Regions from separate parts of the Pseudarthrobacter sp. BIM B-2242 genome, predicted to be linked through region 1. Evidence: riboswitches for the same ligand, from Rfam matches in the RefSeq annotation. Region 1 holds a riboswitch; each other region holds the start of a gene.
The links. A riboswitch is a leader RNA that binds a small molecule or an ion and turns the genes downstream of it on or off. The one in region 1 is predicted to bind S-adenosylmethionine.
Positions count from the first base shown of each region.

Region 2: linked by a shared signal. The riboswitch ahead of IDT60_RS12390 (aminotransferase class V-fold PLP-dependent enzyme) and the one ahead of IDT60_RS18680 (DUF1737 domain-containing protein) in region 1 are both predicted to bind S-adenosylmethionine.
Region 3: linked by a shared signal. The riboswitch ahead of IDT60_RS06240 (homoserine O-acetyltransferase) and the one ahead of IDT60_RS18680 (DUF1737 domain-containing protein) in region 1 are both predicted to bind S-adenosylmethionine.

Region 1 is NZ_CP061721.1:4,037,026-4,042,122, reverse strand. Features, by position in the region: gene IDT60_RS18690 (O-succinylhomoserine sulfhydrylase) at 1-1,183, opposite strand, end outside; gene IDT60_RS18685 (rhodanese-like domain-containing protein) at 1,184-1,594, opposite strand; gene IDT60_RS18680 (DUF1737 domain-containing protein) at 1,591-1,866, opposite strand; SAM riboswitch class IV at 1,880-1,993, opposite strand; gene opgC (OpgC domain-containing protein) at 2,261-4,732, shown strand; gene IDT60_RS18670 (acetyl-CoA C-acyltransferase) at 4,772-5,097, opposite strand, start outside.
Region 2 is NZ_CP061721.1:2,692,176-2,697,272, reverse strand. Features, by position in the region: gene IDT60_RS12395 (class I SAM-dependent methyltransferase) at 1-739, opposite strand, end outside; gene IDT60_RS12390 (aminotransferase class V-fold PLP-dependent enzyme) at 854-2,275, opposite strand; SAM riboswitch class IV at 2,311-2,424, opposite strand; gene hisN (histidinol-phosphatase) at 2,584-3,396, opposite strand; gene rsgA (ribosome small subunit-dependent GTPase A) at 3,451-4,566, opposite strand; gene aroA (3-phosphoshikimate 1-carboxyvinyltransferase) at 4,550-5,097, opposite strand, start outside.
Region 3 is NZ_CP061721.1:1,358,993-1,364,089, reverse strand. Features, by position in the region: gene IDT60_RS06250 (winged helix DNA-binding domain-containing protein) at 1-730, shown strand, start outside; gene IDT60_RS06245 (hypothetical protein) at 779-1,267, shown strand; gene IDT60_RS06240 (homoserine O-acetyltransferase) at 1,317-2,432, opposite strand; SAM riboswitch class IV at 2,446-2,560, opposite strand; gene IDT60_RS06235 (bifunctional o-acetylhomoserine/o-acetylserine sulfhydrylase) at 2,628-3,965, opposite strand; gene IDT60_RS06230 (VOC family protein) at 4,170-4,808, shown strand; gene IDT60_RS06225 (CPBP family intramembrane glutamic endopeptidase) at 4,969-5,097, opposite strand, start outside.

The DNA.
Region 1 (5,097 bases):
GGTCGCCGATGAGGTCGTCCACATCCTCCAGGCCCACGGACAGGCGCACCACACCGTCGCTGAGCCCGATGGCCGCACGGCCTTCGGGGCCCATGGCGCGGTGGGTGGTAGTGGCCGGATGGGTGATGAGCGACTTGGCGTCGCCCAGGTTGTTGGAGATGTCGATGATCCGCAGGGCGTCCAGCAGCGCGAAGGCGGCATCCTTGCCCGAGCGGCCGCCCGTCGCGGCAAGTTCGAGGGTGAGCACTGTGCCGCCGGCCTTCATCTGCCTGGCCGCGAGCTCGTACTGGGGATGTGATTTCAGCAGCGGGTACTTGACCCAGCTGACGGCCGGCTGCTGTTCGAGCCACTCGGCCAGCCGCAGCGCGGAGGCGGAGGAGTGGTTCACGCGGAGCGACATGGTTTCCAGGCCCTTGGTGAGCACCCAGGCATTGAACGCGGAGAGGGCCGGGCCGGTGTGACGCATGAGCTGCTTGACCGGGCCGTCGATGAATTCCTTGGTTCCCAGGATGGCGCCGCCCAGGACCCTGCCCTGGCCGTCGATGTGCTTCGTGCCGGAGTACACAATCACGTCCGCGCCGAACGGCCCGCAGCGCTGCAGCAGGGGAGTGGCAAAGACATTGTCGACGACGACGGTGGCCCCGGCGGCGTGCGCCAGCTCGCTGACCGCGGCGATGTCCACAATCTCCTGCATGGGGTTGGACGGCGATTCGAAGAACACGGCAGTAGTGGGTTCCGACAGGGCTTCGCGCCACTGGTCCAGGTCGGGCCCGTCCACAAACACGGCCTCCACACCCCAGCGCGGCAGGATCTCGTTCAGGATCACAAAGCAGGAGCCGAACAGGGAACGCGCAGCAACCACGCGGTCCCCGGCAGCCAGCAGGGCACCCAGGGCGGTGAATACCGCTGACATGCCCGACGCCGTCGCGAAGCACGCTTCGGTGCCTTCAAGCAGGCGGAGGCGCTCCTGGAAGGTGGCCACTGACGGGTTGCCGTACCGGGAGTAGACAAACCGTTCGTCTTCGCCGGTGAAGGCGCGCTCGGCCGCGGCCGCGGACTCGTAGACAAAGCCGGAGTTCAGGAAGACCGGCTCGGTGGTTTCCTGGAAGTTGGTGCGGTCCAGGCCGCCGCGGACTGCCTGCGTGTCGGCGCTCCAGCCGGCGGCCTCTTCGTTGAAGGTCATCTAGCGGCTTCCCAGGTTGGTGGGCAGGCCGCTGTTCTTCCAGCCGTTGACGGTGCGCTCGCCGTAACGGTCCGGCACACCTTCAAAACCCTCCAGGACGTTGTAGGACGTGAACCCTGCCTGCGTCGCTGCAATGGCGGCGGCGACGGAGCGCTGGCCCGAGCGGCAGATGAACAGCAGTTCCGTTGCGCTGTCCTCGGGGGCCTGCTGCGTGAGGTCGGTGATGAAGTCGGCGTTGGGGATGCCGCCGGCGAACGTCCATGGAATGAACAGGGGATCGTTGTCCGTGGCCTTTGTGTCCGGAATGCCGATGTGCGCCCATTCGCCTTCGGTGCGGACGTCCACCAAAATGGCGCCCTGCTCCAGCTTGGCCCACGCTTCGTGCGGGGTGAGGTCTCCGGCGTAGCTCATGCGTGGCCCTCGCCGTCGAACTCGAGGTCCTCGCTGGCGGACAGGTCATCCACGGCGGTGGCGACGGCGGCATCCGCGCTGGCGATGGCCGACGGGAGGATAAGTGCCTGCGCGACGATCACCTGGCCGCCGTTGGACGTCGCGGCCGGGCTGCCGTGCAGGACATACCCTTCGGCCAGGGCCGTGGAAATCCGTTCACAGAAGGACCTGTCATCCGGCCCGGTCACAAGCCGGTACGACAGTTTTTCTTCAGGGGCAGGTGCGTCAGACACGACGGATCTCCTTCTCTCACGCTTGCAGCTCGAATGTCGATATGCCGAGTATTCACCTGAGGCACCCCGCCGCGAAAGGGAGGGTTGCCGACCGGCCAGTCAGGGCTTGGCGCCGGTTCTCATTACTCCCCAAAAACGTAACATCCGGGGCACCCGGCTGCACCGCCGCCGTCGTCATGTTCCGTAACCAATCCGGGGCCTCCAGCCCCGGCCAGGGGGCCGGACAATCGAGGCATCGGGAACACGGCGTGAACCTTGTGGCAGGAGCGTGGCACGCCGAACTTGGCAGCGGTGCGGTGACGATCAGCAGGCACACCTGCGAAGACCGATAGAGTTTCTGCGGCGGCACCGGCCGTCAGCACAAAAGCCGTCCTGGGGGAGGGTCCACACCGCTATGCCAACACTCTTCGCAAACAGGGGCGTGCCGCCGTCGGCCGTGCCCGGCGTACGGAGCACTTTGCCGGCCGCCCTTGTTGCAGCCGTGCTCCTCCTGATCAGCCTGTTCTCCGCGGGCCCGGTCCACGCGGCCCGGCCTGAGCCGGAGGAGGGCAAACCCCTGCTCGGAGCTGTCCTTGAATGGGGCGAGGACTCGGCGGCGGGATTTGCCGAGCGGCTGGGGGCTTCGCCCGCGCTGCTTGACCACGAGATCTCGCTGCCCGTGCGGTCCGGGGAGGAACAGAACGTCCGGGACTTCTTTGGCCAGGCTGCAGGGCAGGGCGCCCATGCCATGCTCACCGTGCGCCCCTCCATGGCGCTGGGCCAGGTGGATGCCGCAGCCGCAGGGGCCTTCGCGGCCAAGGCTAAGGAGCTGGCCTCTGCTTTCCGGGGCACGCTGCTGATCCGGTTCGCCCCCGATATGAACTCAAGCTGGGTGGAGTGGGGTCAGCAGCCGGCCGCCTACAAGGAAGCGTTCCGCACCATTGCTGCGGAGTTCAAAACCGCGGACGACGCCGGCACCGTGATGGTGTGGCAGCCGTACCTTGGGCGGGACTACCCGTTTGAACGCCACCGGGACGCCCCCGCCGCCGGGTCCGAGGGATACGCCCTGCTGGACACCAACGGGGACGGAAGCTGGAACGGTGCAGACGCAGCATACGCGCCCTACTACCCCGGCGATGACGCGGTGGAGTGGGTGGGGCTGACGGCCTATCACGATGACACCGGCGGCAAGGCCGCCGTCAATACCCTCCCCGCCGGCGGTGAGCTCACCGCGATGGTGACGCAGGCAGGGAGCGAAAATTTCTACGCCACATACGCCGCCGGCCGGGACAAACCTATGCTCCTGCAGACGGCCGCCTTTTACAGCCCTGTTGCAGGCGGTGCTGCGGAAGCGGACATCAAGGGGGCCTGGTGGGACCAGACCCTCGCGGCCGCCACAGCGGACGAATTCGACCGGATCGCCGCCGTCGTCTGGGACGAACGGACCAGCACCCGTGATACCGGGGTGGTCAGCATCGACTGGCGAATTACCGGCAACGCCGGCATCGCGCAGGCTGCCGGCGACAGTCTGGCCGCGTCCGGCCTGACCACCGGCCCGGTCACTGTTGTGAGCGGAGGGCAGCAGGCTACGCAGGCCAATTCCCTGGCCGGGCCTGCTGCCTGGAGTGTCGGGGCGGCCATGGTGATCCTCCTGATTGCCTTGTGGCAGTTGCCACGGCGCGTAGGCGTGATTTCCGGCTGGGGCTACGGGGACCCGTCCAAGCGGGATTCCCGGGTGGACCTCCTCCGGGGCCTGGCCATTGTTTTTGTGGTGGTCAACCACCTGGGCATGACATCGCTTTTCCAGCTGCTGACCCAGGAGACGGTGGGGTTCGTTTCCGGCGCAGAGCTGTTTGTGCTGTTCTCCGGTTTGGTGGTGGGGATGGTGTACGGGCCGAGGGTGAAGGACGATTTCGGCAAGGTGGTGGATCTGACGTCCCGCCGGGCCGGAAAGCTGTACGTCACCGCCCTCGCGGTCCTCATCGGTGTCTTCCTGCTCTCGCTGCTGCCTTTCTTCCAGACCGACGCGCTGACCACCTACGTTGACCAGGGCACGGGCGGCGCGGGGCACAACGCCGCCGGCCGGACCTATGACCTGTATGCAGGAATGGAAACTCTCCTGCAGTTCCCGGTGCCCGCCCAGGTCCTGCCCGCCATCGTCCTCCTGCAGTTCGGTCCCTGGCAGTTCAACGTGATGGGCCTCTATGTGGTGCTGCTGCTGGCCAGCCCCCTGATCCTTGCCGCGCTCAACCGCGGCAAGGCCCTGTGGGTTCTGGGCGGCACGCTGGGGATCTACGCCGCGGGTGCTGCCACCCGGGTCAGGCTGCTGCCCTCCCAGTTCGAGGACTCCTTCCCGCTCCTTGTCTGGCAGGTCCTGTTTGTGGTCGGCCTGGTGGCGGGCTACCACCGGCGCCGCATCGTCGCCTGGCTGTCGGCGCATCATTGGGTCGTGGTGGCGTCCACGGTGCTGGCGTTTGTTTTCGCCTTCCTGTCCTGGTGCAACCCCTACCTGGCCAACGGGTTCGACCTGCGCCTGGCCGTCATTCCGGACACCGCCTACCGGGCCATGTACGACGCCTTTTTTGCCCGCACCTACCTGGACCCCGGCCGGCTCCTCAACGTCCTGGTCCTGGTGGTGGCCGCCTACGCATTCCTGACCGCGTACTGGAAGCCGGTGGAACGGGCCCTGGGCTGGTTCCTGATTCCGCTGGGGCAGGCCACGCTGTACGTCTTCATCATGCACGTTGTGCTCATCGCCGTGATCGCCAACATCCCGGCACTGCGGCAGGGCGACATCCTGGTCAATACGGCCGCCTATGCGGTCATCCTGGGGCTTCTCTGGGTGATGGTGAAGAAGCGGGTCCTGTTCGGCATCATCCCCACCTGAGCCGCTGTCCGCTGACCCCCTAAGCCCGCTGACCGGGCGTCAGGCCTTAAGGATCAGGGCCTCGCCCTGGCCGCCGCCGCCGCACAGGGCCACAACACCGGTGCCGCCGCCGCGGCGTTTCAGGGCGAGGGCCTGATGCAGCACGAGGCGGGCCCCGGAGGCGCCCACCGGATGTCCCAGGGCAATGGCCCCGCCGTCGGCGTTGATTCTTTCGGCGTCGATCCCCAGGTCCTTCGCAGACTGCACCACCACCGAGGCGAAGGCCTCATTGATCTCGATGAGGTCCAGATCTGCCACGGTCAGGCCCTCGAGTTTCAGGGCGCGCCCGATGGCCCGGGAAGGTTGGGAGTGCAGGGAGCCGTCTG
Region 2 (5,097 bases), 1.3 Mb from region 1:
ACGTCAGGGTCAGGTACGGCAGGGCGATGAGGTCCTGGGCGTTATGTCCCAGGTGCTCGTGCAGGTACCAGTCGAGGTTGGCCAGCACCTTGTTCCGGGTGGCCTCGCCTGCCCGCAGATAGTAGCTGCGCGACTTGGTCAGCTCAACGATGTCCGCTGTGCTGAGGCTGTCCTCCCAACGGGTCATGTGGCTTTCGAGGCCGTCGAATTCCAGGCCCACCACCGGCCGGAAGCCCGGCTTGTAGACGTCTCCTGCATGCATGATGCGCGACAACCTGTGCACCCACGGCACTGACGTATCCAGCTGGTTCCAGATCAGTCCCAAGGTTCCGCCCGGCCTGAGGATACGTGCAAGTTCCGTGCTGGCTGGCAGCGGATCGCACCAGTGCCAGGCCTGGGCAACGCTGACGACGTCGAACGCTGAGTCAGGCAGGCCGGTCGCCTCTGCGGTTCCCGGAGTTGCCGCGATCTCCGGATAATGCGCGCGGAGCTGTTCGAGCATATCGGCGGAGGGATCCACGGCTGCAACGCTCAGGCCCCGCTCCAGCAGGAGGGCGGCGAACTTGCCGGTTCCTGCTCCCACATCAACGGCATCACGCGCGCCTGACGGGACCAGCCAGTCCGCTGAATCGGCAGGGTAGCCGGGACGGACGCGCTGGTAGTGTTCGCCGCCGTCCTGGAAGCTCTGTGCGAGCTCCAGGCGGCGTCCGTGGTCAAGCCTGGGGCCACCCCGTGCCACGTGAGGCCTCCTTCAACTGATCACCATGGGTTTCCTTCGAATTTACCGCATGGCGGGGCAGCACCAGTCAGGGGCCGGAGCACTCACCCCGGGAACAACTCAGTCCGCAAACGCTCAGTCGTCCAGGCAAGGGGCCGCGCCGGCGGTGCCGGGCGTGTTGGGAGCCCAGTGGGGGTATACACGGGTGTCGTTGGCCGGAACCCAGCGGCCCGAATCCACCACATAGTCCCAGCCCAGGCCCGTGCGGCGGAGCTGTTCCAGGCCGGCGAGGAGCCGCTGGGCATCCTCCAGCCGGGAGCCCACACCGAAGCTGGCGCGCAGCGAACCGGACGGCAGGCCGAGGCGCTTCAGCAGCGGGTGCGCGCAGAAGCGGCCGTCCCGCAGGCCCACGCCGTGCTCGGCCGACAGATACGCGGCAACCAGTCCGGCGTCGTAACCGGCCACCGAGAAGTTCACCACGCCGATGGTGCCGGTGCCGGGGTCGGTGTCCGAGAAGATCTGGTGGACCGTCACACCGTCGATCTTTTGCAGCCCGTCCACCAGGTAGGACCGGATGCCCGCCTCATGGGCGTGCCAGCGGTCCTGGTCCAGCGACGCGATGACCTGCGTGGCGCGGGCCAGCGTGGCCGCACCCAGGACGTTGGGGGAGCCGCCCTCGTGGCGGGCCGGGCCGGTGGCCCAGCTGACGCCGTCGAGCCTTGCCTCACGGACGGCGCCGCCGCCTGCCAGGTGCGGGGTGCCGGCGTCGAGCCAGTCGGTGCGGCCCACCAGGACGCCCGCACCGAACGGCGCGTAGAGCTTGTGGCCGGAGAAGGCGAGGTAGTCCACGTCGTCGGCACTGATATTGATGCGCCGGTGCGGTGCGAGCTGCGCCGCATCCACCACGATGCGCGCACCGTACTCGTGCGCCAGGGCGGCGAGGGTGCGGACGGGCAGGATTTCGCCGGTGACGTTGGAGGCGCCCGTGACAGCGAGCAGGCTGACCTGGCCCTGCTGCAGTTCGGTACGGAGCGCCTCGACGGTCCCCGCGATGGTGGGTGCCGCTACAACGCTGCGGTGCGGTACTCCCTGCCACGGCAGGAGGTTGGCGTGGTGCTCGATATCGAGGTAGAGGACGTCGCCGGCGGGGCGTCCCTCCGTGTGCGGCAGGCACCCGGCGAGCAGGTTCAGCGAATCTGTGGTGTTCCGGGTGAAGATGACAGAATCGTCGGAGCGGCCGCCCACAAAATCCCGGACGATGTTGCGGGCGTTTTCATACACCGACGTGCTGATCTGCGATGCGTAGCCGGCCCCGCGGTGAACGCTGGCGTAGAACGGCAGGATCTCGTTGAGGTAGGCCGAGACCACCGAAAGGGCGGGGGCAGATGCACCGTAGTCCAGGTTGGCGTAGCGGACGTGGCCGCCCTGGATCAGCGGGGCCTGGATTTCGGCGCCGGTGACGGCGGAAAGGGGGCGTCCCGCAATGGCGGCCAGCTCGCTGGAAATGGCTGCGCTGGTGGTGTTCTGGATGGCGGGGGAGACGGTGGCAGTTGTCACGGAGACCTCACTTGAAAAGGACTCCCGATACCGGGAATCCGCGCTTGCCGGGTCCGTTCCGGACCGGCCTGGTCGTCACCCGGGGCACCCCGCCGCGAATGGAGGGTTGCCGGCCAGCAAACCGGGGTTTAGCGCTGGCACTCGTGACCTGTTAAAGAGCGTAGGACATCGCCGCCGCCGTCGAAAAGCCCAGCCCAATGTTAAGTACTTTGTTACGCGCATTCCGGAATTGGCGGATTAGCCGAAGATGCAAGCGGCGGGCACCCCCAAAAGGAGGTACCCGCCGTCGATAATTCGCAATTCCTTGCCTACAACAGATCGTCCAGGCTCGGGTTAAGCCGTTTGAGGACCTCGGAGTGCAGGATCGAGTTCGTGGCAAGCGCGTTGCCGCCGAACGGGCCGTCCTGCCCCTCCAGCGAGGTGAAGCGGCCGCCGGCCTCCACCACAATGGGCACCAAGGCCGCCATGTCGTACAGGTTCAGCTCCGGCTCGCAGGCGATATCCACCGAGCCCTCCGCCACCATGCAGTAGGACCAGAAATCGCCATACGCACGGGTGCGCCAGACGTCCTCGGTCAGGCCCAGGAATTCGTCAAGGTTGCCGCGTTCCTTCCAGCCGCCCAGGCTCGAGTAGGACAGCGAGGCGTCGGCAAGGTTGGACACGTTCGAGACACGAAGTCGGGTTGCAGCGGCGAGGGACCGGCCCATATACGCGCCCGCACCCTTTGCGGCCCACCAGCGTTTGCCCAGCGCGGGTGCACTGACCACCCCGACGACGGGTTCACCCTCGTCCACGAGGGCGATCAGGGTAGCCCACACGGGGACGCCCCGGACAAAGTTCTTGGTGCCGTCGATCGGATCAATGATCCACCGGCGTGATCCGTGTCCGGAGCTGCCGAATTCCTCACCGAGCACGGCGTCCCGGGGACGGGAACGGGACAGCTGGCCGCGAATGGCCTCCTCGGCCGACTTGTCCGCATCAGTGACTGGCGTCAGGTCCGGCTTGGTTTCGATGTGCAGGTCCAGCGCCTTGAAGCGGCTCATGGTCTGGTCATCCACGGAATCAGCCAGCACATGGGCCAGGCGGAGGTCATCGTTGTAGCTCGAAGCGGATTGGATCATGGTTCCAAACTACCGTCTAACGGCGGCGTGGTTGGGGAGGTCAGCTTCCTGGCGCTAGCTGATGCTGCCCAGTTCCTTGGTTTCCTGGCCTTCCAGCCGCGGGTCCGAGCCCAGCAGCCGCCGCAGGGACGTAAGACGGGCCGGTCCGGTGGGACCGGCCTTCCCCTCGGCCACCCACGAGTCCAGCCCGCAGTTGACGGCGGCGGCGTTGTGTTTGCAGCCCCGCTCGCAGGCATCCGTGCCCGGTTCCAGGTCCGGGAAGGACCGCAGGATCCGGTCCGGGTCCACGTGCGCCAAGCCGAACGAACGGATGCCTGGGGTGTCGATGATCCAGCTGCCCGCAGGCGCGCCCGTCAGTTTCAGGGCAAGGGCCGACGACGATGTGTGGCGGCCGCGGCCGGTCACCGCGTTCACGCCACCGGTCGCCCGTTCGGCGCCGGTAAGTGCGTTGACCATGGTGGACTTGCCCACGCCGGAATGGCCCAGCATGACCGACACCTTGCCCTCGAGGTACGCGCGGAGCTGCGAAACTGCATCACTGTTCAGGCGGGCCGAGAGGCCGTCATCGGAGCGGGCATCGATGCCCGAGGCCGCGGAGTCCGACGTGCGGCTGATGATTACCGGGAAGTCCAGGTGCTCATAGTTGGACAACAGTTCGGCGGGATCCTTGACGTCCGCTTTGGTGACGAGCAGCAGCGGCTCAATGCCGGCGTCGTACGCGGCCACCAGGGCGCGGTCGATAAACCCGGTGCGCGGCTCCGGGTTCGCGGCGGCCACCACCACAACCAGCTGATCGGCGTTGGCCACCACCGCACGCTCGATCGGATCCGTGTCATCGGCGCTGCGCCGCAGCAACGTGCGGCGGTCCTGGATCCGGACCAGCCGGGCCAGGGTGTCGGGCTCGCCGGAGACGTCCCCCACCAGGGACACGAAGTCGCCGGCCACCACGGGGGACCGGCGCAGTTCCCGGGCCCGCGCTGCGATGATGATCCGCTCATCGCCCGAGTCCTCGCCCACGACGGCGGTGTAACGGCCCCGGTCCACGGTAATGATGCGGCCCGTGACGGCGTCGTCGTGGCTGGGGCGGTCTTTGGTGCGGGGCCTTGAACCCTTTTTGCTGGGCCGGATCCGGACGTCGGATTCGTCCCAGGAATCAGTGCTGCGGGCCACCGCTGAAACCTTCCGCTCCGTCACCGGACGCGTTGCCCTGCGCCAGCATGTCGGCCCACATCTGCGGGAACTCCGGCATGGTCTTGGCGGTGGTGGCGATGTCCTGCACTTCGATGCCCGGCACGGCCAGGCCCAGGATGGCTCCGGCTGTGGCCATCCGGTGGTCCGCGTACGTGTGTACGACGCCGGCACGCAGCGTGGCCGGGCGGATCACCAGTCCATCGCTGGTTTCCTCGGCGTCGCCGCCGAGCCGGTTGATTTCGGTGACCAGGGCTGCCAGCCGGTCCGTCTCGTGGCCGCGCAGATGGGCGATGCCGGTCAGCCGGGATGGTCCGCTGGCCAAGGCACAAAGGGCCGCCAGCGTGGGCGCGAGCTCGCTGGTCTCGTGAAAATCAGCGCCCTTGATCTCAGGGCCGCCTGTCACTGTCAGTACGCCGTCAGTCAGGCTGACGGTCGCGCCCATGTCCGCCAGGATGCTGCGCCAGAGATCCCCGACCTGGGTAGTTCCTGTGGGCCAGTTCGGGATCCTCA
Region 3 (5,097 bases), 1.7 Mb from region 1:
GTTTTCGGCAACCGGCCTGGGCCTGGCTTACCTGATCATGCACGCCGAGATCAGCGGAGTATTGACCAGCGGAACGCCCGTGCGCAGTCCCGGTGGCGCCTTGAAACAGACGTATGCCCATTTCGACGAGCGCGTACCGGCCGGACCCGGTGGGACGTTGGACCGGGACGAGGACCTCGGCGAGCTTGTCCGGCGGTACTTTGCGAGCCGGGGTCCCGCCACGGTCAAGGACTGCGCCAACTGGTCCGGCCTCACCTCCACCGATGTCCGTCACGGCCTCGCGCGCGTCCTCGACTCGGCTCCGGCGGTTTTGGAGACAGCGGTGATTGACGGCGTCGTGCACTACGTGGCGGCGGGTACTGAAGTTCACGCGCACCACGGCGGGGCTGCGGGTGAAGCCCCGCGGATGGACCTGATCCAGTGCTATGACGAGTACGTGATGGGATATTCGTCAACACGGCACTATTTCGGCGGTACCGCCCCGGCGTTCCCGTTGGGCGGGGCACCCATGCACGTTGTGCTGCTGGACGGGCGGATGGCCGGCTCCTGGCGGCACACCCTGTTTCCGGGCCGCTGTGAATTGGACATCCGGCTGTTCGATCCGCCGGAACCGGGCTTGCGTCCGGACTCAGACCGGAGCAACGCCGTGGAGCGCGCGGTGCAACTCGCCGTGGAGCGATATGGAACATTCCTTGGAATCCCGGCCGTCCGGGTGAAGCCGGGGACTTAAGCCCGCCGGGGTTTAAGCTGGAAGGACACATATGAGAGGCGTTACACCGTGAACAGCTTGTTTTTCTGGATCATCATCCTGTCGTTTGTGATACCGATGGCGATGCGGATGTACCGGAAGTCTGTCAACAAACGGAACCAGGGCCAGGGCTTCTCCGGGGGTTACCCCGGCCAGTTCCCCGGCGGTGGTCTCGGCGGGGACGGCCAAAACCCGGGACAGCAAAACCGGCAGCCCCGCGACGGCTATACCCAACAGGACTACATGAGCGGCGGCTTCCGCCAGATCATGAGCCCGCAGCCCCTGCCGCCGAGCGAGCCGCTGCCTCCCATGAAACCCGTTCCGCCCATGGATCAGCAGTTCCCCGACCAGCGGGCAGAAGCACCCAAGGCGCCCGCTGCCCCGGGAACTCCTGCGCCGCCGTCGGCCCCGCAGGGCTACCGCGCCCGGAAGCTCGCTGAACTGGACCAGCAGTACAGCAACGGCGAGCTGGCCATGGAGGAATACATGAAGCGCCGCTCCGACATCATGAACGGCTGATCCGGGGCACGACGCTGATGCCGGCCAGGACGCTGAATCCTGCCGGAACCTAGACCAGGAACGTGCTCCGCAGCTGACTGCCCAGCTGGCCGATTTCGGTCAGGAAGCCGTCATGGCCGATGGGGGCCTCGATGACGTGGACGTCCACGTCACCCGGCAGCGCATCGGCCAGTTCGCGGGACTGCGACGGAAAGTACAACCTGTCGCTGTCCACAGCTGCGACGAAGAACCTGGCAGTAGCGCGGCTGAGCGCCTCGTCCAGTGAGCCGCGTCCGCGGGTGACGTCGTGGCTCATCAGGGCATCGGTCAGGGCGATGTAACTGTTGGCGTCGAACCGGCTGACCAGTTTCTTGCCCTGGTGGTCCAGGTAGCTTTCCACCTGGTAGCGGCCGCGCTCCCCCAGCGCTGCGGCTCGAAGCGGCGATTCCGGGAGCTGCGCCGAGCGCCCGAACCGGCCGTCGAATTCCTCCGCGGAGCGGTAGGTGATGTGGGCGATCCGCCGGGCCAGGGCCAGTCCGTCCTCGGGCAGCGGACCGCCGTAGTAGTCGCCGTCGTTGAAATTGATGTCCTGGCGGATGGCCAGTGTCTGGGCCTGGGCGAAGGCGATCTGTTCAGCCGTGCTCGCGGCCCCCACGGAAATAACAGCGCAGCGCTGCACCCGTTCCGGATAACTGACTGCCCACTCCAGGGCACGGGCTCCGCCCATGGAACCTCCCAGCACGGCGAACCAGCTATGGATGCCCAGCTGGTCAGCCAGCCGCGCCTCAGCGGCCGTTGTATCGCGCAGCGTCACCAGCGGAAACCGGGAGCCCCAGGGTTTTCCGTCCGGCGCCTCCGACGACGGCCCGGTGGACCCGTAGCAGCCGCCCAGAATATTGATCGAGACCACAAAGAACCGGTCGGTATCCACTGGTGCACCCGGTCCGGCGAGCTGTTCCCACCAACCGGGCTCGTCACTGTCGCCGCGCGTCACGTGGGTGCTGCCGGTCAGGGCATGCTCAATCAGGACAGCGTTGGAGCCGTCAGCGTTCAGCGTTCCCCATGTTTCATACGCCAGGGTGACCTCGGGAAGGTAACCGCCGGCCTCGAGCTGCAGGGCGCCAACGGTGGCATAGCGCACTACGCCGTTTCCGGGAGCCGCTGTTCGGGAGATGGTGATCGTCATGGAAAGGACCTCTTCTACGCGCTTGCCTGCCGTCAATTGACCGGCAGGCCAGGTCCTCACCCGGGGCACCCCGCCACGAAAGAGGGTTGCCGGCCAGCAAGCCGGGGCTGTCGCTGGCACTCATGACCTTCCATGAGTGTACGAAACAGCCCCGGCCTATGGCCAAGCGTGTGACTGGTTGTGACTTTCGGGTGATTACTCCCCGGGCCCGCCCCCGGTGGCATCCTTGGCCGCCCGGAAGCCTGCTTCGAGGTCGGCGATGATGTCGTCGATGTGTTCGATGCCCACCGACAGCCGGACCAGCCCGGGCGTCACACCCGCGATGGCCTGCTGCCCGGCCGAGAGCTGGCTGTGCGTGGTGGATGCCGGGTGGATGACCAGGGACCGGACGTCCCCGATATTGGCCACGTGCGAGTGGAGCTCCAGGGCGTCCACAAAGCGTTTGCCTGCCTCCGCCCCGCCGGCCAGGTTGAACCCCACCACCGCGCCGGTGCCCTTGGGGCCGTACTTGCGGCCCCGTTCGTACCAGGGGCTGGACGGCAGGCCCGCGTAGGCGACCGATTCGACGTCGTCCCTTGCCTCCAGCCACCGCGCAACGTGGACGGCGTTGGCGACGTGCCGTTCCACGCGCAGGCTGAGCGTCTCCAGCCCCTGGGCAATCAGGAAGGCGTTGAACGGGGACACTGCCGAACCGAGGTCGCGAAGCAGCTGGACGCGCGCCTTCAGGATGTAGGACAGGTTGGCGCCGAGCGCCCCACCGGCGCCAAGATCCGTGGCATAGACGAGTCCGTTGTACGTGGGATCGGGGGTGTTGAAGCCCGGGAACCGTGCGGGGTCCTTGCCGAAGTCGAACTTGCCGGAGTCCACGATCACGCCGGCGATTGCGGAGCCGTGCCCGCCCAGGTACTTTGTGGCCGAGTGGACAACAATGTCCGCGCCCCATTCGAGGGGGCGGATCAGGTAGGGCGTGGAGAGGGTGTTGTCCACGATCAGCGGCACACCGGCGTCGTGGGCGGCCTGTGACACGCCTTCGATGTCCAGCACGTCCTGGCGCGGGTTGGAGACCACTTCGGCGAAGAAGAGCTTGGTGTTGGGCTGCACGGCGTCGCGCCACTGCTCCAGGTTGTCGGGGTCCGCCACAAACGTCACGGAGATGCCGAACTTCTTCAGGGTGTGCGCCAGCAGGTTGTACGTGCCGCCGTACAGGCTCGGGCTGGCCACCACGTGGTCCCCTGCTTCGGCAATGTTCAGGATGGCAAACGTTTCGGCGGCCTGCCCGGAACTCAGCAGCAACGCGGCGAGACCACCCTCCAGGCTGGCGATGCGCTGCTCCACAGCGTCCTGCGTGGGGTTGCCGATGCGGGTATAGATCGGCGCAAGCTCGGCAAGGGCAAAGCGGTTGGCGGCGCTTTCTGCGCTGGGGAAGACGAACGACGTCGTCTGGTAGATCGGGAGGGCACGGGCACCTGTGGCGCTGTCCGGCTCCTGGCCAGCGTGGATCTGGCGGGTTTCGAAAGACCATCCGTTCGACATTCAATGCTCCTTGACGTGGTGTGGCACTGCTCGGTTGCGTTCAGCATAGGAAGACTTCCCGACAGGGAACATGATTGTGACGAAGGTGGTCAAAAGGCTGTCTCCGGTGTCCCGGTGCCGGATTTTCCTCAACGGCCGCAACACAAAATCCCAGTAAGGCTACCCTTAGCTGAGAGGCTCATCACAAAGTGCCAAGATGATGGCATGCGCATGGATCACGTCTCTTACGCCTGTGAACAAGATGGCCTCGTTGCCACCACCGAACGTATTTCGTCCGCCCTCGGCGTTGAAGCCGTGAAGGGTGGAGTGCACCCCCGTTTCGGAACCCGGAACATGATCATTCCCCTCGCCGGACACAAATACCTGGAAGTTGTGGAGGTCCTGAACCACCCGGCCTCGGACAAGGCTCCCTTCGGGCAGGCTGTCCGGGCACGGTCCGAAGCCGGCGGCGGCTGGATGGGCTGGTGCGTCGAAGTGGACGATCTCGCCCCCTTCGAGGAACGTCTGGGCCGTGCGGCGGTCAACGGCAACCGCAAGTTTCCGGACGGCCGCGAGCTGATCTGGAAGCAGATCGGCATCCTTGGCCTGATCGCGGACCCGCAGGTTCCGTACATGCTCAAGTGGGAAGGCGACCCCGCCCTCCATCCGTCGAATGCTTACGAAAGCAACGTCAAGATGAGCTGCCTGACCATCGCCGGCTCTGCCGAGCGCGTTACGGAGTGGCTCGGGGAACCCGTGGAGAAGCCGCTGGAGGACGTCGCTGTTGAGTGGGTCGCTCCCAAGGGCACCCCCGGCATCCTGTCCGTAACCTTCGAAACCGCCACCGGGGCCGTCACCATCTGACGGTTCCACCTGACCGAATCCCTACTCTCCCGGGCAGCGCCGCCCGGGCAACAACTTCGGCCGCCTTCAGCGGGTGTCAACGACGCCACCCGCTGACGGCGGCCGAATCGCTTTAAGCCCGGAGCCGCTTCTCATCAGTCCGGGCCGGCCAGCCCTTGGGTCAGCCCAGGCCCACTGCCCTGCCGAACAGGCTGAAGCCAACAAACGCCACGATGTCCAGCAGTGCGTGCGCGATCACCAGCGGCATCACCCGCTTGGTCCGGGTGTACAGCCAGGCGAACACCAGCCC